DNA from 3 places in the Exiguobacterium sp. SH0S1 genome. Region 2 is predicted to be linked to each of the others. Evidence: riboswitches for the same ligand, from Rfam matches in the RefSeq annotation. Region 2 holds a riboswitch; each other region holds the start of a gene.
What was found. A riboswitch is a leader RNA that binds a small molecule or an ion and turns the genes downstream of it on or off. The one in region 2 is predicted to bind thiamine pyrophosphate.
Positions count from the first base shown of each region.

Region 1: another riboswitch for thiamine pyrophosphate. It lies ahead of thiT (energy-coupled thiamine transporter ThiT); the one in region 2 lies ahead of thiW (energy coupling factor transporter S component ThiW).
Region 3: another riboswitch for thiamine pyrophosphate. It lies ahead of EVJ20_RS04005 (YkoF family thiamine/hydroxymethylpyrimidine-binding protein); the one in region 2 lies ahead of thiW (energy coupling factor transporter S component ThiW).

Region 1 covers NZ_SJVC01000001.1:362,159-371,955, reverse strand. Annotated here, with positions in the region: gene EVJ20_RS01845 (DAK2 domain-containing protein) at 1-211, opposite strand, end outside; gene EVJ20_RS01840 (Asp23/Gls24 family envelope stress response protein) at 234-596, opposite strand; gene rpmB (50S ribosomal protein L28) at 849-1,037, shown strand; gene EVJ20_RS01830 (thiamine diphosphokinase) at 1,095-1,682, opposite strand; gene thiT (energy-coupled thiamine transporter ThiT) at 1,682-2,254, opposite strand; TPP riboswitch at 2,329-2,428, opposite strand; gene rpe (ribulose-phosphate 3-epimerase) at 2,448-3,104, opposite strand; gene rsgA (ribosome small subunit-dependent GTPase A) at 3,106-3,990, opposite strand; gene pknB (Stk1 family PASTA domain-containing Ser/Thr kinase) at 4,034-5,971, opposite strand; gene EVJ20_RS01805 (Stp1/IreP family PP2C-type Ser/Thr phosphatase) at 5,977-6,711, opposite strand; gene rlmN (23S rRNA (adenine(2503)-C(2))-methyltransferase RlmN) at 6,720-7,805, opposite strand; gene rsmB (16S rRNA (cytosine(967)-C(5))-methyltransferase RsmB) at 7,808-9,136, opposite strand; gene fmt (methionyl-tRNA formyltransferase) at 9,138-9,797, opposite strand, start outside.
Region 2 covers NZ_SJVC01000005.1:129,497-139,293, reverse strand. Annotated here, with positions in the region: gene EVJ20_RS12420 (methyl-accepting chemotaxis protein) at 1-1,380, shown strand, start outside; gene EVJ20_RS12415 (putative quinol monooxygenase) at 1,482-1,766, shown strand; gene EVJ20_RS12410 (VOC family protein) at 1,781-2,665, shown strand; gene EVJ20_RS12405 (LTA synthase family protein) at 2,707-4,509, opposite strand; gene EVJ20_RS12400 (VOC family protein) at 4,621-5,019, opposite strand; gene EVJ20_RS12395 (YcxB family protein) at 5,113-5,616, shown strand; gene EVJ20_RS12390 (GNAT family N-acetyltransferase) at 5,598-6,077, shown strand; gene thiW (energy coupling factor transporter S component ThiW) at 6,112-6,600, opposite strand; TPP riboswitch at 6,664-6,762, opposite strand; gene EVJ20_RS12380 (hypothetical protein) at 6,787-7,107, opposite strand; gene EVJ20_RS12375 (aminoglycoside phosphotransferase family protein) at 7,152-8,120, shown strand; gene EVJ20_RS12370 (hypothetical protein) at 8,121-8,867, opposite strand; gene EVJ20_RS12365 (DUF402 domain-containing protein) at 9,077-9,616, shown strand; gene EVJ20_RS12360 (tetratricopeptide repeat protein) at 9,666-9,797, shown strand, end outside.
Region 3 covers NZ_SJVC01000001.1:782,253-792,049, forward strand. Annotated here, with positions in the region: gene EVJ20_RS03970 (alpha/beta hydrolase) at 1-219, shown strand, start outside; gene EVJ20_RS03975 (CPBP family intramembrane glutamic endopeptidase) at 197-895, opposite strand; gene EVJ20_RS03980 (lysozyme) at 983-1,666, shown strand; gene EVJ20_RS03985 (DUF1643 domain-containing protein) at 1,700-2,287, shown strand; gene EVJ20_RS03990 (energy-coupling factor transporter transmembrane component T family protein) at 2,301-3,038, opposite strand; gene EVJ20_RS03995 (ABC transporter ATP-binding protein) at 3,038-4,366, opposite strand; gene EVJ20_RS04000 (ECF transporter S component) at 4,359-4,934, opposite strand; gene EVJ20_RS04005 (YkoF family thiamine/hydroxymethylpyrimidine-binding protein) at 4,927-5,520, opposite strand; TPP riboswitch at 5,600-5,700, opposite strand; gene EVJ20_RS04010 (GTP-binding protein) at 5,766-6,959, opposite strand; gene EVJ20_RS04020 (hypothetical protein) at 7,295-7,561, opposite strand; gene EVJ20_RS04025 (SMP-30/gluconolactonase/LRE family protein) at 7,574-8,455, opposite strand; gene rlmN (23S rRNA (adenine(2503)-C(2))-methyltransferase RlmN) at 8,619-9,680, opposite strand; gene EVJ20_RS04035 (amidase family protein) at 9,750-9,797, opposite strand, start outside.

The DNA.
Region 1 (9,797 bases), on a different contig from region 2:
TCGATGACACGTCAGCGATGTTCGCCGTGTCGAGTGCGGCCACTTCCTTCGCACCTGAAGTCATCGTCAAATTCATGTTCGTTCCCGTGTCGCCGTCTGGGACCGGGAAGACGTTAAGCGAATCCACGTAATCTGCATTTTGGCTCAAGTTGGCTGCACCGTTTGCGACCATTTGCGCAAACACCAATCCATCTAAACGTTTTAACCCCACACCAAATCCTCCTTCGTTCTCGTCAGTCATTCGTCAGACGAACGCCTTGTACGAATATATTTACCGACGAAACGTTTAATCCTAAAGTTTCACCGAGCGTGTATTTTACACGACTTTGCACGTTGTACGCGACTTCCGACACTTTCGTCCCGTAGCTCACGATGATGTGCATATCGATATGTACGTCTTCTCCATCTTGACGTACGACAACGCCACGCGCATAATTCTCACGTTTGAGCAGTTCTGCGATCCCGTCTTTCAGTTGAGCTTGTGACGCCATTCCTACGACGCCGAAACATTCCATCGCCGCACCGCCCGCGAGTGTCGCGACCACGTCGTTCGTGATATCAATATTGCCATATGTTGTCTTCATTTCAATTGCCATATGGAGTAGCCTCCTTTATTCGGAATGATTCCTACAGTATATTCTACAATAAGTACCTAGTTATTAAAAGGACATGCCCCTAAACTCGGTCAATTGTAACCGCAACCCTCATTCATTATTAAAATCCTCATCCGTAATGTCAAGTTTTTTTCTTGTCATCCGGTTATTTTCTAGTTGCATCGTGAAAAAACCCATGCTAATATAAACGAGTGTCTATTAGGACGAACCCACATAAAAAAGGAGGGGAAACGCATGGCACGTAAATGCTACGTAACAGGTAAGTCACCTAAGTCAGGTAACAACCGTTCGCACGCACTCAACAAGACAAAACGTACTTGGGGTGTAAACGTACAAAAAGTTCGCATTCTCGTTGACGGTAAACCTAAACGAGTTTGGGTTTCAGCTCGCGCTCTTAAATCAGGTCTCGTTGAACGCGTATAATTACCATACACGAACGAAATAAATCCCAGCGGCATGCGCCGATGGGATTTTTTTTGTTTATTTCTTTATATACATAATCAAGACGTTGCCGCTATGAACGAGCAAATCCGCCTCTTCCGCCGACCACTCGTTTGAGATCGTCAGCGCCTCATGGCTGACGACGTCATGGTTCTCGAGCGGGTACTTGACGCCACGAATCGAGACCGAGGCCCGTTTCCAAGGTACGAGCGACAAGTAATGGTCAGGACGACGCGGGAGACGATAGTCCCCTTTTCCGACGAGGCGCACTTCTTGCCCGTCTGCGAACAACCGCATCTCGGGGTACGCCTCGAGCAGACCGACGTTGCTGAGCGTCATATCGAGTCTGCCCCCGAGTGCACCGTACACGTCGATCACGTCCGCCCCTTTCCCTCGTGCCGCCTCGAGAGCGATCTCAAGGTCGGTCACGTCTTTTTCAGACGGATAACGGACAGCTTCCTCCGGCACGGTGCCTGTGAACGAATCAAAGTCACCGACGAGCAGGTCCGGCTTCATCCCACGGTCGAGCAGCGTATGATAGCCGCCGTCGACGCCGATGACGTAATCGGCGTTCCGAGGAAGCTCAGGGACCGCTTCCGGGCTCGCAGCCACAATCAAGACACGCATTATCTGATGTCCCGTGTCGCGAGCGTCGCGAAACGCGGCGCCGACGTGAACAAGAGCACGATCACGACCGCCGAGACGAGGAACGACGGCAACATATACGTCAAGTTATAGCCGAGCGAGTACAAGACGACCGGTCCTTCCGCATACTCGGCGAAGAAGACGATGCCGGAGACGACGTGCGCAACGTAGCGGAGCGCCGAGCCGATCAACGCCCCGAGAATCAAATAGAACGTGAGCGTTTTCTTGGCGCCGTCTTTTGCCGACTGTTTGACTTGCCCGGCGAAGATGCCGGCGACTCCGACGAGGCCGTAGGCGACCGTGTAGTCGAGTAAAAACTGGACCGGCGTGAAGATATAGGCCCCAAATAACAGTTGTAGCGTCCCGACGAGCGCGCCTGTCGCGAGTCCGCCTCTCAATCCATGCCGATAAGCCATCACGAGAATCGGCAGCATCGCCAAGCTGACTGCTCCGCCTTGCGGCAACCGATATGGGATGAGCATGTCAAAGATCAGTCCGAGCGAGGCGAACAGCGAGATTTCAATGAGCGCCTGTAGTTTTAAACGTTGTTTCATCTTATTCCCTCCTTGATATGAGTGAACGACAAAAAGCAGCATGACGTAAACGCCATGCTGCTATCGTGTAGCAACGTGCATTTTCGCCACATCCCTACGTCCGTGTGAACGGAACAGGTTCAAAGGGTTAGCTCATGCCTCTCAGCCACAGATGTGACACCCCTTGCGACAATATTTGTTGTTCTACAGACGATTATACACGAGACGCGTTGCGAATGCTATCGATTGCGTCTTTATAGCTCGGTTCGTTATAGATGGCTGAACCGGCAACGAGGACGTCGGCACCTGCGTCGATACAAAGTTTTGCCGTCGCAGGATTTACCCCGCCATCGATCTCGATCTCGAAGTCGAGACGACGCGCTTGGCGCATCTCGCTGAGCGCCGCAATCTTCGGGACGACCGCTTCGATGAACGCTTGGCCGCCAAAGCCAGGGTTCACGGTCATGAGCAACACCATATCGACATCACCGAGCACGTGCTCGATTGATGACAACGGCGTATGTGGGTTCAAGACGACACCACACTTGGCGCCGGCTCCTTTGATTTGTTGCAATACGCGATGCAAATGGTTTGTCGCCTCGACATGGACCGTGACGATATCGGCGCCTGCTTGAACGAAGTCCTCGACGAACCGTTCCGGTTGGTCGATCATCAAATGGACGTCTAATACCATGTCCGACTTGTCACGCAAACTTTTGAGTACCGGCAGTCCAATCGAGATGTTCGGCACGAACTGACCGTCCATGACGTCAAAATGAATGTAATCGGCCCCTGCTTCTTGGACCGCTTTGACCTCTGCCTCAAGGTTGGCAAAATCGGCCGACAGGATCGATGGTGCGATTTTAATCATGTTAGTACCTCCGTTGTCTATCTTTTAATTCCTCCATAAACGTAACATAGTTCGCATAGCGGGTGGAAGCGATTTCTCCGGCCTCGACCGCCGCTTTGACGGCACAACCTGGCTCGTTCAAATGGGCGCAACCACGGAATTTACAGTCATCGTGCCGCAAGACGAATTCAGGGAAACACCAACGCATCTCCTCGACTTCAAGTTCTTCCGGGAACTCAAGACTCGAGAATCCAGGTGTATCGGCGACGAACCCGTCCGCGAGTGTGATGAGCGTGACGTGACGCGTCGTATGCTTCCCGCGGCCAAGCGCTTTCGAAATCTTACCAGTCGCGAGTTCAAGCTCCGGTGCGACCGCGTTCAGCAACGAACTCTTCCCGACGCCGGTCTGTCCGGCGAATACGCTCGTCTTGTCTTTGAACGCGCTGCGGATGAGCTCGATCCCAGCTCCGTCTTCGGTCGACGTCTCAATGACTTGATAGCCGATCGAACGGTATAGCGCTGCCGCCGCACTAATTTTTTCCTTTTCAGCTTCTAGCAACAAGTCCATCTTCGTCAACACGATGATCGGGTGAACTTGCTTCGATTCGATCAAAATGAGAAAGCGGTCAAGCAAATGAAACGAGAATGCCGGCTCTTTCACGGAAAAGAGCAGAAACGCCTGATCGATGTTGGCGATCGGCGGGCGGACGAGATGGTTCGACCGCTCATCGACAGCCATGATGTAGCCGGTCCCGTCCCCTTGGTCTTGAATATCGACGTCGTCCCCGACGACGGGCGAAATGTTTCGGTTCCGGAAGTTTCCCCGGGCGCGACATCTGATTTCAACTTTCGTTTCGGTCATGACATCATAAAACCCACCTTGCAAGCGAATAATCGTTCCTTTCATCCTGTTTCCTCCTTAGAAAAGAGGTGACGCGCACGCCACCTCTTCATTGTGAATCTTTTGCTTGGGCGTATGTCACCGTATCGGTCCGAACGACTTCACCCTCGACTTCAATCGTCGCGGTACCGACTTCGTCCGGAGCAATGACGAGCGTATAGGAATACGTCGTCGTTTCTGTGATCATATCACGCAACACTTCGATCTCACCACGGGCATCGACGGTACGAATGACGACTTCGACCGGCTCCGCCTCTTCACCCTCTGCCGGCGGTTCGATTTCGACGTCCACTTCCCGCTCGATCGAGATGTCGGTCGGCTCGACTCCTTGTGAGACGATGACCGTCAGTTCCGTTCCCGGATCGACCGCCGTCCCTGACGTCGGCAGTTGACGAATGATTTGATTCGCTGGGATACTCGTCGAATACTCATCGCGTTTCACGATTTTCAAGTTGTTTTGCTCGGCATAAGTTGACGCCTCTTCGAACGTATAGCCCGTCAAATTAGCAAGCTCGATTTTATTGCTGCCGGTCGAGACGACGAGCGTGACCGTCTCTTCCGACGCGATGACTTCTTCACCTGGCGTGATCGATTGCGAAATCACATCTCCGCTGTCGACCGTTTCGGACGCTTCGGATTGGATTTCAATATCTGTGAAATCAAGATCTTTCAACGTTCGTTCCGCTGCTGTTTGAGACAACCCTTCGACGTCAGGCATCTCGACCGTCTCTTTCCCAGCAGACACGACGATGGTGACGACCGTTCCACGCTTCGGCTTCCGTCCAGGTTGCGGGTTTTGCGAAATCACGTCGCCTTCAGACACGTTGTCACTCACTCGGTCCGTCGTCTCAACGACGAATCCGGATGCTTCCAGTTCAGTCGTCGCATCACCGACGCTCATACCGACGACATCAGGCACGACGGCACGTGACATTTCATCTGCAACCACATACGCGGCAACCCCGCCACCAATCAATAGAAGCACGAGCACTAGCCAGAGCCACCACTTCTTTTTCTTTTGTTTCTTCGGCGTCGCTGATTCCGGCTCGACTGCAGCTGCCGGCTGCTTGACGACTTCTTTCGGTTCTTCCGGGACGACAGGCGCCATGACGAGCGTCTGATCAAACTCGTCTTGTTCTGTCGGCATCCGTTTCGGTTCGTCCGCGCGGTCTGGGCTGAGCGACGTCAAGCAGTCTTTTTTAAAAGCAGCGACCGAGGCATGTCGTGCCCCCGGCGATTTGGCGAGCGCCTGCATAATACAGTTCTCAAGCGCTTGCGGAATTTTAGGGTTCAAGTCGAGCGGTCGGATCGGATCATCTTGCAAATGTTGCAACGCGACCGCGACCGGCGTCTCACCGATGAACGGGACTCGTCCTGTCACAAGTTCGTACAGCACCGCACCGAGCGAATAAATGTCTGACTTCTCATCGGCAAACTTGCCACGCGCTTGTTCCGGAGAGAAGTAGTGGACCGACCCGAGGACTGACATCGTATGGGTCAGCGTCGCGTTCGACATGGCCACGGCAATCCCGAAATCGGTCACTTTGACGTTCCCGTTTTGGTCGATCATCATGTTTTGCGGTTTGATATCCCGATGAATGATGCGATGGGCATGGGCATGATCGATCGCATCACAGATCTGTCCCATGATCCGTAACGCTTCCTCGATTGATATGTACTCTTCCTGTAAATATTGTTTGAGCGTCATACCATCGACATGTTCCATGACGATGTAATAAATGTCTTGTTCATCTCCGACGTCATAAATGGCGACGATGTTTGGATGGTTCAGACTGGTTGCCGCATGGGCTTCTCGTTCGAACCGGCGTATAAATTGTTCGTTATGCGAGAATTCAGATCGTAACACCTTAATGGCGACGGTTCGGTTTAAAATCTCATCGTGAGCCCGGTAGACATTTGCCATGCCGCCGCTACCGATTTGTTGTTCGATCCGATAACGATCGTTGATTCGTTCTCCACTTCGCATCGGATTCATCCTCTCTTTCTATCTGTAAATTGGACGAGCGCCACAGTGATGTTATCGCTCCCACCCAATCGGTTGGCTTGATCGATCAACATGTCCGCCTTAGCATCCGCAGAGATGGGACGAGTTAAGGCGTGTTTGATGGCTTCATCTGTCAGGTGAGTCGTCAAGCCATCCGTACAGATTAAAATCGTGTCGAACTCGGGGTCGGCAAACACTTGCAGATCAGGTTCGACGTGCTCTTTTGAGCCGATCGCACGGGTGATAATATTTCGTTTCGGGTGGATCCGCATTTCTTCTTCCGTCAATTCCCCAAGTTGTTTTAGCACGTTGACGTAAGAATGGTCTTCCGTCAATTGTTGGAGTGTTCCGCCACGAAGGGCGTAGACGCGGCTATCGCCGATGTGCACGATGACAATCGTTTCGTCATGCCAACAGACGCCAGCGATGGTCGTCCCCATCATGACGAGATTAGACTGCTTCGCGAATTCAAGCACTTGCTCATTTGCCAGCTCCACGTTATCACGGAACCACGTCTCCATCGCTAACGGTGTGGCCGGAAGCGTCGGAAAGGCGCGACGAAACTGCTCGATGACGAGCCCGCTCGCGACCTCTCCTGCCTCATGCCCCCCCATGCCGTCGGCGACGAGGGCGATCCCGGCATGCTCGTCCCCTAAAATCAAGACGGCATCCTCGTTTTGAGCCCTCACCTGCCCACGGTCGGTTCGGTATGCTAATTCCATCTTCCTGATTACCTCGTTTCTTGTTCGCGCTCCTTCGCTCGAAGCTGCCCACAAGCCGCATCGATATCCGAACCTTGTTCGCGACGAATCGTCACGTTCACTTTTCGATCTTTGAGCACTTTTTCAAAGGCAAAAATTTGATTACGTGGCGTGCGCACATAGTCGCGCTCAAGCACATGGTTGACTGGAATCAAGTTGACGTGGCATTTGACGCCTTTCAACAAGTCGGCAAGCTTGTGTGCATCTTCTTCTGTATCATTGACGCCACCGAACAAACCGTATTCAAACGTGATACGACGTCCACTCTTCTCCGTGTAATAGTTGACGGCTTCCATCAACTTGTCCAAGTTGTAGGCACGGTTGATCGGCATGAGACGTGTCCGAACTTCCGTCGACGCCGCATGAAGTGAAATCGCAAAGTTAATGCGCATCCCTTCGTCGGCGAACTTGTAGATTTTCGGCACGATCCCGCTCGTTGAGACGGTGATGTGGCGTGAACCGATGTTCAAACCGTCATCGTGATTGACCGTGCGCAAGAAACGCATCAATTCGTCATAGTTGTCAAACGGTTCGCCGATTCCCATGACGACGATCGAGTCGACACGTTCACCGCTCACGTCGAGCGCCCGTTGAACATCTAATACTTGAGCCGTGATTTCTCCGGCTTCAAGGTTACGTTTCAACCCGCCGAGCGTCGATGCACAGAACGTACAGCCGATGCGGCAGCCGACTTGTGTCGTGACACAGACCGAGTTGCCGTATTCGTGGCGCATGAGTACCGTCTCGATCGAGTAACCGTCTTGGAGCTCGAACAAGAACTTGATTGTTCCGTCTTGTGATTCCTGGCGGACGAGTTCTTTTAACGTCGTCAACTGGAACGAAGCATCGAGTTTTTCACGAAGCGGTTTCGACAAGTTCGTCATATCATCGAATGACGTCACCCGTTTGACATACATCCAGTCATATAACTGTTTCGCGCGGAACGCCTTTTCTCCTGCATCGATGAGCCATTGTTCGAGTTCAGGGTATGTGAGCGAATATAAAGACGGCTTGGCGCCGACTAATGGGGTTTTTTCAACTGCTTTTGGATTCATGTTTATACCTCTTTCTTAAATGCGGCGATGTAGAAGCCGTCAGTTCCGAACGTCGTCGGAAGTAGTTTGAGTTCGGCGCGGTCCGATGACACCATCGGGCGTAACACTTCAGGAAGACGATCTCGGAGTGTTTCATCCCACGTCAATCCGTTCGACAATATATAGTCGGCCTGCCGTTCATTTTCAGACGGGTCGATTGTACATGTCGAGTACACTAGCGTACCACCTTGCTTCAGTAGTGGCAAGACAGCGTCAATAATTTCACGTTGGATGATCGGCAGTCCAGAAAGGGATTCTTTGTCCTTCGTCCATTTAATATCTGGCTTGCGGCGAATGACACCTAGACCCGAGCACGGGACATCGAGCAAGATGCGGTCAAAGCTCTCAAGTTCGAACTCATCTCCGGCGTCTCTTGCATCGAGGGCTAGTGCGGTCACTCCATCGATTTGCAATCGCTTCACTTGTCGTTCGATCAGTTTTGCCTTATGAGGGTGAAGGTCGAGCGCCACGAGCGTCCCGCCGTCCATCCGTTCGGCGGTGTGCATCGCTTTGCCGCCTGGCGCGGCACACGCGTCGAGCACGCGTTCGGTCTTCTCGGCACTGAGCGCGTCGGCGACGATCATCGAGCTCTCGTCTTGAATCGACAAAAGTCCTGCGTCGATAAACGGCGTCGTATGAACGTTTCCGGACTCGATGACGAGACCGTCTGACGATAGCTCAGAACGTGACGCTTGTACGCCTGACTCGGCGAGGCGTTCGATCATCTCCTCGACCGTGATTTGTTTGCGGTTGACGCGAACTGTCACCGGGGCCGGCTCGTTGTTCAACTTGCACATCGCCTCGGTCGCCTCAATCCCGTACGTGTTGATCCAATCCGCGACGAGCCAGTCGGGATGACTGTGCTCGATCGCGATCCGTTCGGCGTCAGGAAGCCCACTCAAATCTGGGAACCCGTCACGGGTGACGTTGCGCAACACGCCGTTGACGAACTTGCCGATGCCGGAGTGCCCACGTTTTTTGGCGATCTCGACCGCCTCGTGTAAGACGGCCCGGTCCGGCACTTTGTCTAAATAGAACAGTTGATACACGCTCATCCGCAGGAGCGGTAAGACGAAACTGTCCAGTTTTTTCGGGTTTTGGACACGCTTCTCCAATATATAATCAAGCGTCCGCTTCCGCCCGAGCGTTCCGTAGACGAGCTCTGTGTAAAGTCCCACGTCTTTTGAAGCTAGCTTTTTTTGGTTTAATAAATCGTTGACCGCGATCGTCGAATAGGCTCCGCCTTGTTCGATTTTGATCAGCGTATCAAGCGCTGCTTGTCTTACGTTCATGTCACCCTCCTAATTGGTCGCCCACTTGCAGCTTTTGTCCGGCACCGCGCATGAACGTGGCACCGTCCATCCGTTTTTTTCCGGCCGGCTGTAACTCTGTCACTTTGATGGCGACGTCATTTCCAGTCGCGACCACAAACCCATCCTCTTCAAGCCGGACGATTGTGCCCGCCTCACCGCTCCCGCTCGTCTTCTCGCTCGCGAACACTTTCACCCGCTCGCCTGCGATCAATGTATACGCCGTCGGGAACGGGTTCATGCCACGAATGTGGTTGAAGATCGATGCACCCGGCTGCGACCAGTCCAGCTGTTCGCGGTCCCGGCTAATGTTCGGTGCGAACGTGACGTCACGTTCGTCTTGCGGTACCGCTTCGATCCAGCCTTCTAAAAAGGCTGGCAACGTCTTGATCAACAGATCAGACCCTGCGACGGCAAGTTTGTCGAACAGCGTACCGACCGTGTCTGTCTCTTCGATCGGGACGATCGTGTTCGCGATCATGTCACCTGCATCCAATTTATCGACCATGTACATGATCGTGACGCCCGTTTCTGTCTCTCCGTCCAAAATCGCTTGATGGATCGGTGCGCCCCCCCGGTATTTTGGAAGGAGCGAGGCGTGCACGTTGATCGCGCCATATGTCGGCGCCTCTAACAGTTCACT
Region 2 (9,797 bases):
ATTATGGGTGTTTTGTACTGGATCGGGGAGCTCGCCGGACAAGACGCAGTCAGTTTTATTGTGGTGGGGAGTGCCATTCAGATTGGATCATGGCTCGGCCATCGCTTCTATGTAGAGCATGCTTGGTTGAAGTATGGGCTCGTCACATTGATGTACATTTCGGCTTCAGCGATTATCTTGACGCTACCAGGTGTGGCGATTCAAAATGTCGTCTTTCTTTACATCGTATTGACGTTGATCTACTTGAATCGGCATCTTGTACTGTACGGTAGCATGCTCGCGCTGATCGTCTCGGTCGTAGCTGTGTTAACCGGGCGCTTTTCATTTGCAACGCCGCTCGACCTCGTCATTTGGTTCACGGTGCTCACAATGGCTTTGTCTGGCGCGTACTTTGTGTCATTCTTTGGCGCAAAGTTGTTGCATGAGACGTTCGCGCAGCAAGAGAAAGCAGAACAACATGCAGGGGAAATCGAGCTGACAATGGCGAAAACGACAGCGAGTGCGACTACGCTTCACGGAGCTGTCTTCACGATGAATGATTCAGTCGAGTCAGTCACAAATGCTTCAGAACAGGTGACGGAACAAATCAGTTCGATGACGAAACGGACATCTGAACAGGCAGGTCTTATTCAAACTGTCGCTTCACAAATCCATTCAACTGTACAGGCGTTTGAACGAATGCAGCAGCAGCTCCAGGAGACAACGTCTCAAGTAAGTGGCGTCTTGCAGGACGCTCACGTCTCGCATGAAAACATGGACTCGACAGAACGGTCGCTCGCTGAACTGAACTTAAGTATCGGTGAAGTCAATCATGCGTTTAAAGGGTTGGCGGAGCGCTTCCAAGAAGTACGGACCATCACGGGGACGATTCAGCAGATTTCATCTCAGACGAACCTCCTGTCGCTCAATGCCTCAATTGAAGCGGCGCGAGCGGGTGAGCACGGGAAAGGGTTTGCCGTCGTTGCGTCCGAGATTCGAAATTTGTCGGCTCAAACCGCCCAAGCCTCATCTCAAATCAATGATATTATCCAACTCGTCATGCAAGAGGTACAAGTGACGGAACGGGCAATCGATGGCAGTACAGAACGTTTGTCGACGCAGGAAGAACAAGTCCGTAAGAGCGGGACGTCGATTCTCTCCATGATTCAAACGACAGGGACGGTAGCGAGCACGGTAGATGAGACATCGACCCAGCTCCAAGTCGTCGCATCAGAACTGAACAAAGTCCATCAAGTAACGGGCCAAATGTCAGCACTGATGACAGCTCTCGAAGAGAACGGTCAAGACGTGCATGTGTTGACGACGTCGCAGCAACAGGCGTTGGCTTCGTTAAAGGATCAAATTGCAGAATTGAACGAGATTGCGAACGAACTCGTCTAAACGATGGACACGCCTTGAAAATAGGCGTGTCCATTTGCGTATACATCTCTTCTAAAACGGGAAAAGTTTTGCGTCAGTCCTAAGATGAGGAGGAACGATCAATGGAAATTACAATCACAGCTATCTTAAAGGCTCACCCGGGTAAAGAGAGTGAGTTGCGTCAAGCACTCGATCAGGTCATCCCGCCGTCGCGGCAGGAAGAAGGGTGTCTCGCCTACGTGTTACACGAGTCGATCGATGCGCCGGGTACGTTCGTGTTCTACGAGAAGTATCGGGACGAGACGGCGCTCGACCATCATATCAACTCAAGCCACTATCAAGCGTATCGGCAAGCTGCCGATACGTTACTCGCTGTCCGTGACGTGTACCGTTTGCAAGAGGTCTGAAAGGAGACAGTCCGATGATCACGCAACCGATTATTCCGTGTATTTGGTTCGAACAAGACGTCGAAGCGATTGCCGATTGGTACGCCTCGATATTTCCGGATTCATTCGTCGACTATACGACGAAACTTATCGACACTCCGCCTGGCGAGACGACGGTCGTCACGGTCTCACTCTTTGGTCAGTTCTTTCAACTGCTCGGTGCCGGTAACTTGAAGGAGCGGAATCCGTCCTTCTCCTATATGATCTCGCTCCCGACGTCAGAAGAAGTCGATACGTTGTGGGACAAGTTATCAGACGGTGCTGACGTCCTCACGCCGCTCGACACGTACGACTTTAGTGAACGTTACGGCTGGTTGAAAGACAAGCACGGCGTCTCTTGGCAAATCATGCACAACGGTGGCATGGACATCCAGACGGTGACGCCGTGTCTGTTATTCGTCGGTGAGGCGTTCGGCCGGGCCGAGGCGGCGATGGACGATTGGGTCACAGTGTTCCCGGACTCGTACGTGCTCGACGATCAGCTGATCCGTTACGATAAAGACGATGGCCCAGAATTAGAAGGGAAGTTGAACTACGCCCGTTTCGTCTTATCTGGACGTGAGTTCATCGTCATGGACAGTGCCGAGCATCACCAGTTCGCTTTCAACGAGATGCAGTCGTTGATTGCGTTTTGTGAGACACAAGAACAGATTGATGCGTATTGGGATGAACTATCGTCTATACCTGAAGCCGAACAATGCGGGTGGCTACAGGACCGCTACGGCGTCTCCTGGCAAATCGTGCCGTGGGAAATGGAAGAGATGCTGACGACCGGCACGCCGGAACAGTTGGCACGGGTGACGGCAGCGTTCTTGCCGATGAAGAAGATCGATCTGACCGAGTTGCGGAAAGTATATTGAAACGAACCATGCCGCCCTTAGCGAATCAGGGCGGCATGGTTTTATTCGCGTTTCTTTTTAGAGAGTGCGTCTTTCTCGATGATCGTATCGGACAGACGCAGTTGTTCGGCCGCTTCGTCGATGAAAGGCTCACATTGACTGAGCGGTAGCTCATCTCCTGTCTCGACCGCGTAACACGTCCCGTTTCCGATGGGATCGGTCAAGTTTGGAACATAGTAGAGCGTGTCGTACCGGAACGACCCGTTACGGAACACGGTCAAGTTCGGTTCGTCGTCGAGCAGCGGGCTGCCGAGCATGTAGGCGGGCTCCATCCCGAGCAATTCTAGGATGGTCGGGGCGATGTCCGTTTGACCGCCGCTCGCTTCGATCGTTCGACCTTCGTTCAAGTTGGCTGGTTTGATGTAGAGCGGAACAGAACGGTCGAGCTGAAACAGTTCGACGGCCGAATCGGCGTTCGCTTGCTCGGCCATCTCGTCACCTGCTGAGGTCAGGCCGCTGTCATGATCGCCATAAAAGACGACTAACGAATTATTCCACGTCCCGTTCGCCTTCAATTGATCGACCATCAACCCGACGGCCGCGTCGACGTAATGGACGGTATGGTAATAGTTTTGAAGCAGCGGATCGTCATATCCGGTCAAGTCCAAACGCTTCTCTTCTTCCGGAATGTCGTACGGCGTATGGCTCGTCAAAGCGACCATGAACGCATAAAACGGTTCCGCTAACGTGTCCATCGCTTCGACGGAAGCGGTCAAGAAGTCTTTGTCGTTAAGTGCCATGCCGATCACGTCCTGAGCGGGATAATCGTCTTTGCTGAAAAAATGATTGAAGCCGATATTGTCGTAGACGTTGTCGCGGTTCCAAAACGTTTTATCGAACGCATGCATCGCGGCCGTATCATAGCCGGCTTGGCGCAAACGTTCAGGTAAGGCGTCAAACGTATGGTCACCGTACTGGGTGTACACTGAACCGGATTTGACGGGATAGAGCGAGGTGTTGACCGTGAATTCTGCGTCCGACGTCCGGCCTTCGTGCGTCTGATGATAGAAGTTCGGGAAGTACAACATCTCGTCACGAAGCGCGTTCAAGTTCGGTGTCAGTTCCTGTCCGTTGATCGTCTGTCCGATCACCGACGTCTGGAACGACTCGAGCTGCAGCATGATGACGTTCGTATCAGCCGTTGTCTCGACGTCGGTTGGAGCCGAGGTACCGAGCCGCGTCTCTTCTTGTGCGGTTAAGCCGTCTCCGAAGCCGAGTTGGTCGCCGATGCCACGGAACAAGTCGAGGCCGTGATACCCCCAAAAGCCGTACTCGTAATATTCACGCATGTTCGAAATCGGTGCTTGCTCGTCACCATTCGGCTGACTGACGGTTAACGGAACGACGAAGGCGGTCAAGCCGACGACAAAACCGGAAGCGGCGATCCGGCGATTTTTTCCTGTGCCTTGCGCAGGTCTTTTTCTCATATAGACGAGGACAGCGGTATAAAGCACCAGGTCCACGAACAATAGAAAATCGGTCGGTTGAATCAACGTCAGGAAGCCGCCGCCGACGTCGCCCATCTGACCAACGTCTGACAAAAGCGCGACCGACAACAGATTGCCGAAATAGCGATAATACCAGACGTCGGAGATGAGGAGTGTACTGTGTAGAAACAGCGAGGCGAATAAAATCCAGCGCCGTGTTTTCGTCTTCACGAGCAACGCCCAGCTCGTCATCATGAGAATCATCCCGACGTTGACGAGTAAAAAATGAACGTTGAACGCACTCGCGGTCAAGACGCTGAATAAAAATAGTTTGGCAAGTGATAGTGACAGATAACTCCAATAATCAAGATATTTCATAAATAGCCTCCAAACGGTACGTACACGTTGTATTCTTTTTCATGTACCTGTTCGCAAGTGGCGGGAAACATGGGGGTGTGCGATACGGACGAAAAAAGCGAGGCGAGCGCCTCACTTGATCAAAAACGTGTCCCGAAGCTCGATGATCGTGCCTTCCGGGGCTTTTAGTTTGCTCAAATGTCCGTCGACGACGAAGTAGATGTTGCCGCCATGTTTCGGCAAGAACGTGACACCGAGCGCCTCGAGCCGACGGACTTCCGCTTGAAGGTCATCGACGTACAAGGCGAAGTGAACGGGTCCGGCCGCATGTTTCGAATACGGCGATAACGTCTCGTCGGTCTTCGCCGTCTGGAGTTCGATATAGAAGTCGCCGAGCTTGAGCCAACTGTTGAACGCCCGGGTATGGAAGTTGGGTGACTCTTGGACGAGCTCAAAACCGAGCGTTTCATAAAATTGCTTTGACGCCGCATAGTCGGGCGTTTGGATACAGAGATGGTGGATTTGTTTCATCGTGTCACTCCTTTGCTTTCATTTTAGCGAATAGGAGCCTGAAGCGGAACTTTTCTTGAACGAAGACGTATACGACACCGAGGAGGGATACATATGGAAATCCAATACGAATTGACGGAAGAAGACTACATTCACTTCAACTTGAGTCATATTAGACGTTCAAAGATAGGAAAGAGGATGCTATTCCTGCAGCGCATCATCGGGCCCGTCATCATTTTAAGTGGTGGCGCTTTGACGTTCGCGACATTGTTTCAAGATACGAGCTGGTGGTTGTTTGGGGTGTATGGCGTCATCAGCCTCATCTGGTTTCTGTATTATCCGAAGTATTTTGAACGGCATATCCGAAAACAGACGAAGCGGATGATTCAAGAACGAAGCAATGAAGGCATGATCGGCCCGCATACGATGGATCTGGATGAAGACGGTCTTCGTGACAAAAATGCGTTCGGGGAGACGAAAGTCTCATGGAGCGGCATCAAGGAAGTCGTCGAGGAAGCCGATTATGTGTATTTGTATAACTCGTCGGTCAGCGCCTACATCTTGCCGAAACGCGGGCAGGACATGGAGGAGGTACAACGATGGCTACCGATGCGTTGACGATTCAACCGATTGATGAGACGAACTTGGATGCGGTCGTCGCCTTGACCGTCGCACCTGGTCAGGCCCGCTTTATCGAAACGAACGCGGAATCGCTCCGCGAGATGGACGTCGACGTCAAGTACGCGTGGACGTGCTACGCGCTCTGTCGAGACAATCAACCGGTCGGCTTCATGATGGTCGGGGCCGAGAACAAGGTGGAGCGTTACGTCTGGCTCGACCGCTTTATGATTGATATGGATGAGCAAGGGAAAGGCATCGGGTCAACATTTTTGCAACTTGCGATTGAGTGGATGCAAGAGCGATTTGATGTCGATGACATCATCCTCAGTCTCCATCCGACGAACGAACCAGCGAAACGGTTTTATGCGAAGGGCGGATTTGAGGACAGTGGCTTGATTGATGAAGCGAACGGGGAAGAGATTTGGGTGTATCACGTGAAGCAGGGACAGCCTTCCTAAGTCGGCCGTCCCTGTTTTGGTGGTTGTTGTTCAATTATCGCTTCACCGTGAGTGGACGCAACTGTTTGACCCGCGCCAAGACGATCCAGCCGAGGATGGCTCCGGTCACGCTCGAGGCGAGGAAGGCCGGGAAGAAGAACAGCGCCCCAAACTCAGAACCCATTAAGATTTTCGCGTACGGGACGGCGATGAGCGAGGCAATGACGCCCGTCCCGATGACTTCACCGAGCGCAGCGAAAGCGACCCGGTTCGTCCGCACGTAAAATAGTCCGGCAAGCAAGGCGCCGATCATACCACCTGGGAAGGCGAGCAACGACCCGGTCCCGGTCATGACACGGACGAGTCCGGTCACGAACGCGACGAGGACGGCACCAATCGGACCGACGGTGACGGCGGCGATGACGTTCACCATATGTTGCACCGGATAGGCCCGGGCGACACCGGTCGGGATGGAGATGAACAGGGAGCCGATGATGGCGATGGCGATGAGCATCGCCATCCAAGTGAGTTGTTGAATACGCATGTAGTGTCTCCTTTCAAAATGAAAACGCCACTTCTCCAAGTGGAAAAGTGGCGTGGACAGACAGACGTATCCAAGCCACTTCCCTACGCTGGTATGAGCCAGATCAGGTTCGAAGGGTCCGGCAGTTGCCGTCTCAGCCCGAAGGCTCCCCTAGTGGTCGTTTATTGGTTTGAGTATAGCATAACGTTATTTTGTTGCCTCAATTTTTCGCGGTCGGAAGATGAAATAAATGATACCGCTATACAGGGCGTATAAAAACAGGGAAAACACGAGATTGATGACCCACGGGAGTGTACCCATAAATACGGTGACCGAGGCGTTACGGAACCAGCCGAGTGAAAGACATAGTCCGACAAAGCTGAGCACGATCGTCGTCCAAAAGCTGATATCTGGACGCCTCGACACGCGGCGAACGACTAGACCAATTATGAAGCTGAAGACAGCCGTCGCACCTAAATACATATAGAGTAGCGCATCGACCGGGTATGAATAATAGACAACGTCCATATTATTTCCTCCTAAACGAAGTGTGGTGAAAGGAAGTGAGGTCAGTGAGGGATGCGATCCCATGGCGTGACGAGTCTTACCGTGAACAGTTCGAGCACTGGCTCGATGGCCATGTGCCAGGCGTGACGTGGCGGGTTGTGAAAGATACCGACTTGACATACTTGATGTATGGAGAGTACGGAGCAGACCGTTACTACGCCAAGGCGGTGACAGCAATCAGTGGTGGCGAGGCTGAACTGTCGATGCATCTAGCCGAACGGCATCCGGGACTCGTCCCGGAGGTCATCGCCATTGCCGCGACACGCAACTGGCTACTTATGCGAGACATCGGCGGGGATGCACTTCGTGAATACCCCAAGCACAGTCGGTACAAAGCGGCTGTGCGTCAATATGCGAAACTACAGAGAAAAGAAGCGAATTACACGGATACGCTTTTGGCCTACGGTATCCCGGACCGGCGTCCGGCTCGTCTAAAAGAAGAGATACGGACGTATTTACCCGAGTTATGTACGGGGTTAGATCGAGATAAGGCAGAGGCGGTGCTGGCGCTCCAAGACAAACTCCTCACCATGTGCGACGAGCTCGCGACTGGGGTGCCGATGAGTCTCGAGCACGGCGACTTACATGGCGGCAACATCTTTTGGCGCAAACAGACGGATGACTTATGTATTCTCGATTGGGGCGATGCGACCGTCACCCATCCGTTCTTCAGCGTCCGTGTGTTTTGGAACGCGCTCTACGACTTGTTGCCAGAAGACGATGAAGTCGCATGGTATGAACAGATTCAGAAGATGCGTACCGTCTACTTGGCTGAGTGGGAAGGTGTAGCGCCTCGGGACGTGCTATGGCGCCATTTGTTGATCGCTGAAGAGCTCGGTTGCGTGTATCGGGCGCTGTCGTGGCATGTATATGTGACCAACTATCGGTATGATCCGTCCGAGTCAGCCGATAAACCGGCCCAATGGCTCAACTTGTTCCTCGAGTATCGGGACTTGAAACGTCGCGGTACGTGATCACTCGTTCTTCTCGAGCAGGTTTTCATAATCCGTCTCGTTCCAAAACAGCTGGGCGATCGACTCCGGTGCTTTCAAAATCTCACCGTCTTGGTCGTAGACGATAGCGTAGCCGTTTTCGATCTCAAAGACGATCAAGTCGGCCGTCACTTCCTTGACGCCGTTCCCGGCAATGATGACGTTCTCGATTGGGTCGCGTGCGACTTGAACTCCCCATTCGTCGAGCTCGACGATGAGCGCTGACGTGTAGGCATGGCGGTCGTAAATCGATTGAAACTCGTCTTGCGTCAATGTGACGTCGGTCGGGGGGGCACTCGTCCCGTATTTGCGCTTCTCAATCTCCTCAACGAATTGCGTGAACGACTCTTCTTGCCAAAAGAGTGGTGCGACCGACTCGGGACCGTTGGCGATCTCACCGTCTTCATTCTCATAGACGGTCGCGTACGTGCCGTCGTCGAGCTTGAACGGATAAATATCGGCGTATGTATGATGGATCCCGTCCCCGGCGATGACGACGCGTTCGAACGTCTCACGGAACGGTGTTAGCCCTTGGGTTTCGAGCGCTGCTAACAAGTCTTGGGCAGTCTCGTGTTGGTCAAAGACGTCTTTGAAATCTTCTCGTGTCCATTCGATCGTCGCTTCTTCATCTTGTTCGTTCATATCAGGAGAGACGATTGGTTGCTCGGCTTGATCGGTACAACCTGTCAGCAAGAACGCGCTTAAGCCAAGTAGTCCTAATCGTTTCATAAAACAACCCCCTAGTAAGTTACATTATTTCCCTATTTTACATTAGCGTAGCATGTATGAAATAGGATGAGAACCTGGATACTTTCTCATCTAGGGCAAATGGAATCGCTACCTCGTCTGGTTCAATCCACACAATCTGTACGATTGAACAGGGGAATGTCGACTTTTGGCGAACACATTTAGGAAACTGATTTAAAGGAGAGAGAGAGATGCCAAAACGAAAATTTGCCAATCGTCGTGATTGGGAACGCATATTAAAAAATCGATACGCACAAATGGAGGTGCGGGACGATCGCTTCTCGGGCACCGTCGCCCTCTTTCAAATTGACGCCGTCCGAGCCCCACAATATAAGATGCATCAAGGAAAGGAGTTCATCGTCGCCGACGCAGGTTACGCGTGGCTCCAGTACTTCTCAGAACATGAACCGTTCGGGGTGACCGTCATGTTCGATGACCGGGGCAACATCGTCCAATGGTACATCGATATCGTCGAGGGGATCGGGTATGAGGATGGGATTCCGTACATGGATGACCTCCTGCTCGACATCCTCATCTTCCCGAACGGTGACGTCGTCCGTAAAGACGAGGATGAGTTCGAAGCGGCAGCCAAGTCAGGTGAGCTCACGCCGGAGATGGTCGACCGTGGCTGGCGTGATTTCAAGGCGACGCTCGATCGGATCGAACGCCGCGACTTCGTCTATTTTGATTTAGCGAACGAGCATTACGAGCAGTTGAAGCAAAAGCTTTGAGTCTTCCCGTACTGCTTTTGGTACAGTGAAAGAACAGGGGGGAAGATAGATGAAACAAATTGATCTCGAGAAGTGGCCGCGTAAAAAGCATTATGAGTTTTTCAAGGCGTTTGACGCCCCGCATTTCAACGTGACGGCGAACGTCGACGTGACGAAGCTACATACGTTCGCGAAGACGCGC
Region 3 (9,797 bases), on a different contig from region 2:
CAAGTCCGACCGAAAGTAGCGCTCGCATCAATCACTGCACCGGTGCTGTTCATCCATGGCACGAAAGACGACTTTGTCCCGACCTGGATGTCCGTCGAGATGAACGCACTCAACCGCCAGAACGCGCTCGCACTCATTCACGGCGCCGAGCATACGAATTGTATCTTAAAAGACCAACCTGCCTACGAGAACGCTGTCAGTCAGTTTTTGCGTCGGTGACGTGAATCGGCCCGGCGATCAAGTCGAGCAACGTATGGATGAGGATCAACGGCCACAGCATTCCCATCGCCAAATATAAATAGCCGAACAGGAAACCGACAAGGCCCGTCGTGACAACCCCTTTCGGACCCTGGTACGCATGGGCCAGACCGAACAGCCCGCCCCCGATGATGGCGAGCGTCGCATCCGGGACGTTCGTGTATAAAGAAATCGTATACAAGAGGACGCCGCGGAATATGAACTCTTCGGTCGCCCCGGCCGTGAACGATACTGCGCCCCACGCTCTCGCTTCGTCGGTCGTGCGCGGAAGGAGCAATCGTTCAATCTCAAGCCCGTAAAACGGCCGAAGCTTTGTCCGTAACGCGGCCGACGTCTTGACGAGCAAATAGAACGCGATGAGACCTGAGATGACTATGGTCGAAAAGAAGAAATACTGCCAGGCGCGCCCGTCCCCATCCGGCGGCGCGAACCCGAGACCGACCGCTTCCGGCGGGACTTGGAACAAGAAGACGAGCGCTAGTAAGAGCAGGCTCAGCCCCCATGCCGACTTGATCGTCTCTTCATAGACACGGGTTCTCCCGAGCGCCTCGATCATCGGCTTCACGAGCCGGGCGTTGAATAGTTGTACGATCAATAAATACGCAAGAATAATCGTAAAGACGACCTGTTCAAGCATCTATATCCTCTCCTGTCCTTCCTGTTAGCTATATGCTACACTATTCGGGTATTGTCTAGAAAGCTAGGAGGCGGAATCTTGAAACGAATGATGCTGCGACTGACCGGCGTAATGCTTGTGATCGTGCTGTGCCTCGGCGCAATCGGCTGGTTTGGTCAACATGATAAAGTGAACAACGCCCTCTACCGGGCCTATTACGGTGACCACGGTATCCCGGCGGTCCACCAAGACGTCTACAAGGAAGCCGCGGCCACCTATGACGTCGATTGGCGGCTACTCGCCGCCGTCCACCGTGTCGAGACGATCTTCTCGCACAGTTCATCGATGCGCTCTTCGGTCGGCGCGATCGGACCGTTCCAATTTATGCCGCGGACGTGGCTCGGTTGGCAGTACGATACGGATGACCAAAAAGGTGATGTCCCGGAAGACGAAGTCGATTTGACCGACTTGACGCTGATTGAGCAGTACGGCGGCTTAGGCCGAGACGGGGATGATGACGGCAAGGCCGACCCTCATAGTTTGGTCGACTCGGCCCATGCCGCCGCTTACTATTTGAGCGAGCACGGCGGGCAGACGACTGATTCAGTCGACTCGATTCAAAACGCCATCTTTGAATACAACCGGAGTGACCAGTACGTGTCAGACGTCATGTCCTTTTATGAGCAGTATCAGGACGAGCTGTCTTTACTGCCTGGTGACGCGACGACGACGACGCAGCAGGTCGCCCGGTATACGATCCGGTATCTCGATTGGTTCGCAGGCTGGGCATGACCCGGCACTACTTGGTTAAAGTGAGGAAACAACATGAACACGCATATCGAGGAAGTGACGATTCGAGTCAAATCGATATTTAACGAAGACAAGACAAAGCGTTACATGCGAACGTATGAATTCACCGACGTCGTCGATGGGGTGATTTGTGCCGTCATCATCTATTCTCCACGGATGAGCGATGCATTTTTATCTGGTACGACGACTCAACGCGCCTACATGCTCATGCGGAACCATTTGGACAAACCGATCCGCGAGATGCGCGTCATCAGTCTCGTCCCGACGCTCGCCATCAATGACAACCTACCCTACGTCGAGTCTCAACTCGACGAAGTGAACTTTCATTACGTGGAAGAGACGCTCGACGAGGTCGAGACGAGCGGCGGCATGATCATCGTCGGTTGGGGTTCGCCTGGGCGCCTCATGCACCATTCCACACTGTACAAGACGTTATTCGCCGAGCACGAGGCGAGCATGTATTGTATCGGTACGACGTCAAAAGGCGAACCGCAACAAATTCGCATGGCCAATGAAAATACGGTACTCGAAGCGTTCAATAACGAATCGATCAAACCGAAATTTAAGATCTTGAAAGAGACAAAACAGGACGACTCGAAATGAGTCGTCCTGTTTTTTATCGCACGCCGATCCATACACTTACTCCGAACAGCGTGAACAAGAGTGACGCCAACAGAAAATCGTTTCGCGTGACCGGAATCACCTCGTACGTGGAACGATGTTCACCCGTAAATCCCCGAGCCTCCATCGAGAACGCGATCCGCTCGGCTTGACGGATAGCGCCGGCAAGAAGCGGGATTAGGAGTTTCGGGATGTGCCGCACGTGATCGATCCGGGTGTCGAGGCGCACGCCACGTAAGGCATGCGTTTCATAGAGCTGCATCAGTTCGATCTTTAAAATCGGGAAAAAGCGAAAGCCGACGAAGACGCTATAGGCGATGTTCGGAGACAATCTCGCCTGCTGCATCAGACTGTAGACGAACCGCTTCGGGTCCGTCGTCAGCGTGAACAGAAGCGACAGGACCGTAAAGGCGAGGACCCGAAGCGAAAGTGTCGCCGCCAACAACACGTTCTCCTCGGTGACATCATTGCCGAAGAGCGAGAACACGACTTGCCCGCTCGCCTCTCTGCCGAAGACGAGCGTCGTCCAAAGCGTCCCGAGCGCGGTCAGTAAAAATGGGATCATGAACAGTCCCCATCGCTTCCAGCTCACGTCGGAAAAGATGAATTGGAGGGCGATTGTGCCGAAGAAGACGACGAGCGGAGTCCACGGGTTGTACACGAAGGCGAGACCGAACATGAGACACGTCACGGTCAAGAACTTGATTGTCGGGTTCATCTCGTGAAACGTCATCAAAACGCCTCCGTCAACAGTCCGTGGGCCCGCAATAAGTCCGAGTCGTCCCAAATCGACGCATCGTACGGCCCACTCAAGTTCCCGTCACTCATCAAATAATACGTGCTCGCGGCACGGGCGAAACTGAGATCGTGCGTTACGAACAAGACCGTCTGCCCCGCACGGACTCGTTCAGCCATCAATGCATGGAGCGCTCGAAGTGATGCCTCGTCTTGACCGGCCGTCGGTTCATCAAACGCGAGCAGTTGTTTACCCGACAGAAGCATCACCCCGATGGCGAGTCTCCGTTTTTGACCGTGACTGAGTGAGAGTGGATGGGCGTCACGCAGACGTTCAAGCCCGAGGCGTGCCAACATGTCCTCGATTGAACGGTTATGTCCATATGCTAGTTCCCGCGACACGTCACTCGTCACAAACAAATGCGCCGGGGATTGCGGGACGAGCCCGACTTCACGGTGATGCCGCGCCAGGCTTTTTAGCCACGTCGATTTGCCGCTGCCGTTCCGACCGAGGATGGCGATCACATCCCCGGGGGCCACTGCGATTTTGCTCGCTGCAAGTTGAAACTTTTTGTGATTCACTTTCGGTATCTGAAATAATGTGTTTGTGCCCCGTGTCGTTTCAATCGGCGTAAATGTATAATCCGGTTGAACGACGAACGATCCATCGCCTGCGATCCTTCCGTTCACGAGTTCCAGGTGCCGGTCAAAGAAGTCGCCCCACATGTACGGACGATGCTCGATGACGACGATATTGACGTTCCGTGCGGACTTGTCGAGCCAGCGAACGAACCGACGTGCCGTCGCCGGGTCGAGGTGTGAGAGCGGCTCGTCGAGTAAGAGCCATTCCGGACATCCGATCAAGGCACAGGCGACGGCGATTTGCTGCTTCTCGCCCCCTGATAAATCATGGATGGTGCGGTGGCGATAATCGGACAAATGTAACTCGTGCAAAATCGCTGAGACACGGTCCATCATCTCGCTTCGGGCGACCGAAAAGTTTTCGAGCGTGAAAATCAGCTCTTCCTCTACCGTCTGCATGACGAACTGGCTGTCCGGGTCTTGAAACACCGTCCCGACGCGGCGATTCACCTCGCCAGGCCGATACGTGGCATAGGACCGACCGAATAGATGCAATCGCCCCGTCACAATCCCATCACAGTTGTCCGGGTAGAGCCGATTGAACAAGGCGAACAAAGTCGACTTCCCCGACCCGCTCGCCCCGGTGATGAGCGTCCTGCCGTCCTTAAGACGAAGTGTGATATCTGTCAATACGTCGCGTTCTTCTCCCGGGAAACGAAACGCCAGACGCTCGGTCTCAACCATGTGCCTTCCTCTGCCGGGTGACGGCATACCCTTCTAGCGCACCCGTTCGAAGCAACAAGTCGCTCAAAATCTTCCCGCCGATCCCTGCGATGAGCATCCCGCTCGTCGCCCGTAGTGCGAACATCAAAGCCACGTACGTCGGACTTAGCGCGCTGAGACCTCCCATGACGTACGTATATGCGAAACTCGTCACTGCCGCACCGAATCCGGCGAGCATGAGCACCCACAAGTCATACCGCTTATACCCGGTTAGTGCGAACGCCGCTTCGGCGCCGAGTCCTTGAATGATGCCGACGAGGATGATGCGCGGACCGATCGCATTGCCGATCATCATCTCGATCGACGCTGCGAGCACTTCCGACAAAAAGGCGGCGCCTGGCTTTCGAATGATGTAGGCGGTAATAATCGAGACGATGAACCAAATCCCAAAAATCCATTCATAGGCGATCGGCCCGATCAAGCCGGCCCACAAGTTCCCGACATGGACGAACGCCAAATAGACGACGGCAAAGACGACCGATAAAATCGACAACAAGACGATTTCTTTCAACTTCCATGAGTTAAGCATCAACGCGTCCCTCGTGTGACGGACTGTTCACACTGAACGTGACCGTCATGACGACGTGGCTCGTCTTCTCGCGAACACGGTTGAACGTCGCCTCATAAAACGCGAACACCGGCTCGATGTCTCCGTGAATTCCTGAGGCATAATGCATCGCGTCATTGAACACACCCCGTTCTTTCGCGAAATCGATCTCTTCATAGATGATGTCCATGTAATCATCATCACCGAGCGGGTAGAGCGCGAACTGTGAAGAGACGTATTGCGCACCTACCCGCCCGTTCACCGGCTCACTCGATACGTCGAGCAGATTGTCCCCGGCCGTGTCGCCCGGACATCCGGCCGAGAACGTCCCGCTCATCGACACATGCGCCCCTGTTCTCGTGGCGTGTGACAAGACTGCTTTCGCGACGTCAAACACGTGCTCGGCCCGACCGCGAATCACGGTCGACACATCGTCCGTGTGCCTCCAGACGTTGCTTAAATCAGTCTCTTTGAGTGCTCCTTTGATGACCGGTATGAACTCTGACGTCATCGGGCTTAGCGTAAAGCGGAACCCGACGATCGGGCTCGTTCCACATTGTTGATTCATGATGATTCCCCCCTTATTTGGTTACACAAAAAAGCCGCATCCATGAGAATGCGGCCACTTATCCAATCATCAATCCATCAGAAAAAGTGCCACACTTCCTCACGCCAGTATTACCTGGATCGAGTTATAAGGGATTGGAGCCATGCTCACATCTCAGCCGAAGCACCCCTAGTGTAGTCCAATGTATGCGGTTGTTCATGCAAGCAAAAGTATAGCCGTTCGATTCTGAATTGTAAACGGTTAAATCATGAAAACGTCGCGATCCCGTTTCCTGGAAGCGTATCCCGTAACGTTGTCCAGTCTGACGCCATCTCTTCGTCTGACAGTAGACAGGCGTCAAGTTCAAGCTCGACGCGCACTCGGTCCATTCGGTGACCGATCAAGACGAGCTCCGTCTGGCGGTCGCCGTACGGCTCGATGTAATCGGCCTCAAGCTCTGGTTCGGCGGCGAACATCTGCTTTCGTTCCGCGTCAGGAAGCGTCGCGAGCCAACGCCCGGCATGTTCGAGCGTCGACGCGTACCCCGCTTGGGAGAACAAGCACGCGATGTCGTTCCGTGAGGCGATCCATAAAAAACCTTTCGCCCGGACGACTTCTTCCGGGAACTGTTCGATCCACGCATGTAAACGCTCCGGGTGGAACGGACGGCGGCGGCGATAGACGAACGAACTGATGCCGTACTCTTCGGTTTCAGGGGTATGGTCGTCTGTCTCGAGCTCTTGGATCCATCCGGCGGCATGCATCGCCTGGTCGAAGTCGAACAAGTTCACGTCTAACAGGTCGGACAACAACACGTTCCCGTATGTGCTTGTCAAAAGTCGCGCCGCCGGGTTTAACGCGCGTAACAGACTTTCGATTTCGTGCAGTTCCGGTTCCGTGACCCGGTCCGCCTTGTTGAGGACGATGATGTCGGCAAACTCGACTTGATCGACGAGCAAGTCGACGACTTCCCTGACATCACCCGTGTCGACAGCCTGTTTCCGTTCATGCAGCGATTCGCCCGAGTTGAAGTCTTTTAAAAATCGATATGCGTCGACGACCGTCACCATCGCGTCAACATACACACGGCTCGTCAAGTCGATACCCAAGGCGTCATCCGCATATGTAAACGTCTGCGCGACCGGGATCGGTTCCGAGATGCCTGACGACTCGATGATGATGCCGTCGAGCTGTCGGTCGTTCGCAATCTCGCTGACCGCCTCGAGTAAATCTTCTCGCAACGTGCAGCAGATGCAACCGTTAGACAGCTCCACCAACTTCTCGTCCGTCCGTGAAAAACCTGCCCCGTCAATCAATCGCTCATCGATGTTCAGCTCGCTCATATCGTTGACGATGACGGCATATTTTTTACCATCCCGATTGTTCAACATATGATTGAGCAACGTCGTCTTGCCACTTCCTAAATATCCGGACAAGACTGTGATCGGAATTCGTTTCATGATGTATACCACCTTTAAATCGTAATCATTACTTTTTAGATAATGAACGGGATCACGTCCGTTGTCAACAAAAAAACACGCTCAAAAGGAGCGTGTTTTCTTGTTGACTAACATGATTGTTATCGCTCGTCCTTCGGGCGCCCACGCTTTCCGCAGGCAATCCCGGAGCCTCATCGCGACTCACGTCGCTACTGGGTCTCCGTTGGATTGCTTTCCTGCAGGAGTCGGGGCGCCATCGAACGAGCAACGCAAACGGTCGCCATCTAGCGGCCATTTGTCTTTTTCTGAGGCCTCGACGGCCGAAGAAAAAGCTCTGGATATGTTCTTCGTACCGGTTATTCTTCTAACGCTTTCCGTTCCGCCTCGGAGCGAGGATACGTGTTCGCCTGCCACTCGGCCCGGTAAATCGAATCGAGTTGCGTCAATCCGACCTCGTCATCATCCTTATCGGCATCCACACTCGGCGTCTCGTCCCACTTTGGTTCAAGATACGTATGGTCTTCTTTCCGAGCCCGGTCGTCCAATATCTTTTGAATCCCGACCCGAGCCACCGCCGCTAGTGCCAATCCGATTCCCGCTCGCACGAGCAATCGCTTCACCATAGCCGTCCCTCCTTAACGTCCAAACCGATAAAGTGGCATCCCTTTCACGTCCGTATCAATCTTGAAGACCGAACCCGCATCCGGATGAGCGGCGAGCGCCTCGTCGTCCATGCCTTCCCGTGCCGTCGTGATCGCCAATTGTTTTAAGTCATCCCCGATAAAACTACACGACGTGACGTTCGGCGCCGGGACGATGACTTCAAGCACTTTTTCACCCGTCTCCGGATTCCACCGCGTGACGCGCCCGCCTGCAAAGTGGGCAATCCATAAAAAGCCGTCTTCATCCGACGTCATACCGTCCGGGAACCCGTCCTCATTCTTGAAATCAATGACGACCTCACCTTCCCCGAGCGTGCCCGTTTTCAAATCGAACGGGAACTTGCGAACCGTCTCGGTCGGCGTATCGATATGGTAAAACGACGTATGGTCAGGTGACCACGTCAACCCGTTCGATAACGTCAATCCGCTCAACATAACCTCGGTCGTGCCGTCGCGGTTCAAGCGGAACAACGTCGCCTGCTCAGACTCGTCTTTTAAGTGGAGCGTCCCGGCGAAGACACGACCGTACGGGTCGGCTTTCCCATCGTTGAAGCGAAGGACACCTTCCGGGTCATCAAGTTCGACGAGTTTATCGAGTTGTTTCGACGTTTCATCCCACTCATAGATACCATCCTTCAATCCGACGATCACGCCGTCGGTCACTTTAGGGACGACAAATCCGACCTGCTGTCCCATATCAAACGAAGATAATTCATCTTCTTTCTCATCGTACCACCAGAGCGCGTGCCCTTCGATATCGACCCAGTAGAACCGCTTCAGTTCAGCGTCCCAGCAAGGCCCTTCCCCGAGCGTGTTTCTGACTCGAATCCATAACGTAGCGTTTACTGTCTCCATTGAATTGCCTCCACTCTCTGCTTTGATATCAAAAGACTATTCCCTGAGGGGGTAAGGACTATTCATCATTCACAAAAATGTTTAAAGATATTTCTCGTCTGACGCATTATGCGCCCGGGCACGATAAAAGCGCTCCGAATCGGTTTCGATTCGGAGCGCTCGTTTATTTGGCGCCTTCGACGTTCATTTGTTTACTGCGTAATTGGCCGCACGCCGCATCGATATCGGTCCCGTGCTCGAGACGCACGCCCGTATTGATGCCCCGTTTTTTCAAGACGTCGTAAAACGCCATGATGTCCTCGGTCGTACTCCGCTCGTACTGGATGTGCTCGTTGACCGGGTTGTATGGGATCAAGTTGACGTAAGACTTGTCTTTGATGTCATCGATCAACGCCGCGAGTTCTTCGGCATGTTCCGGCAAATCGTTCACTTTCGAGAGCAAGATGTACTCGAACGTGATCCGTTTATTCGTCTTCTCGACGTAGTAGCGGATCGCCGGCATCAGTTTATCGAGCGGGAACGCCCGGTTGATCTTCATGATTCTCGTCCGCAGCGCATCGTTCGGCGCGTGCAGCGAGAGGGCCAAGTTGATGCGCAGGTCAAGGTCGGCGAACTTGTAGATCTTGTCGGCGAGCCCACTCGTCGAGACGTTGATTTTACGAGGAGCGATCGCGAGACCGCGCTCGTCTTTGACGACACGGAGGAAGTCGACCAAGTTATCAAAGTTATCGAATGGCTCCCCGATTCCCATGACGACGATGTGGCTGACGCGGTCATCTTCACCGACCTCGTCTAAATAGTGTTGAACGGTCATGATCTGTTCGACGACCTCACCCGCCGTCAAGTCGCGTGTTTTTTTCAAGAGGCCGCTCGCACAGAAACTACAGCCGATGTTGCACCCGACTTGTGTCGTCACACAGACGGAACGTCCATACTTATGGCGCATGAGCACCGTTTCGATATAATGCCCGTCGTGCAGTTTAAGTAAGAATTTGACCGTGCCGTCACCCGCTTCTTGTTTGACGAAAAGTTCTTGTGTCGTCAGCGCATAGTTCGCCTCAAGCTGTTCGCGAACTTCGGGACGAACCGCGATCTCGTCGAGCCGTCTGACACGGTCGATGTAAAGCGAGTCCCATATTTGTCTGGCGTGGTAGGCACTGTATCCCCAAGATACGCAAGCGTCCGACAGCTGATCAAATGTCAGCCCATATATAGATGATTTCATTGTAATCTGTCCTTTCTTCAATCCGCATACGTACCATTGTAGCGGACGTGAGCGACAGGTGCAACGTTCTTACATAGGCGGGATCGGACGCGTCACGTGGCGTTCGAACGCGTAGGC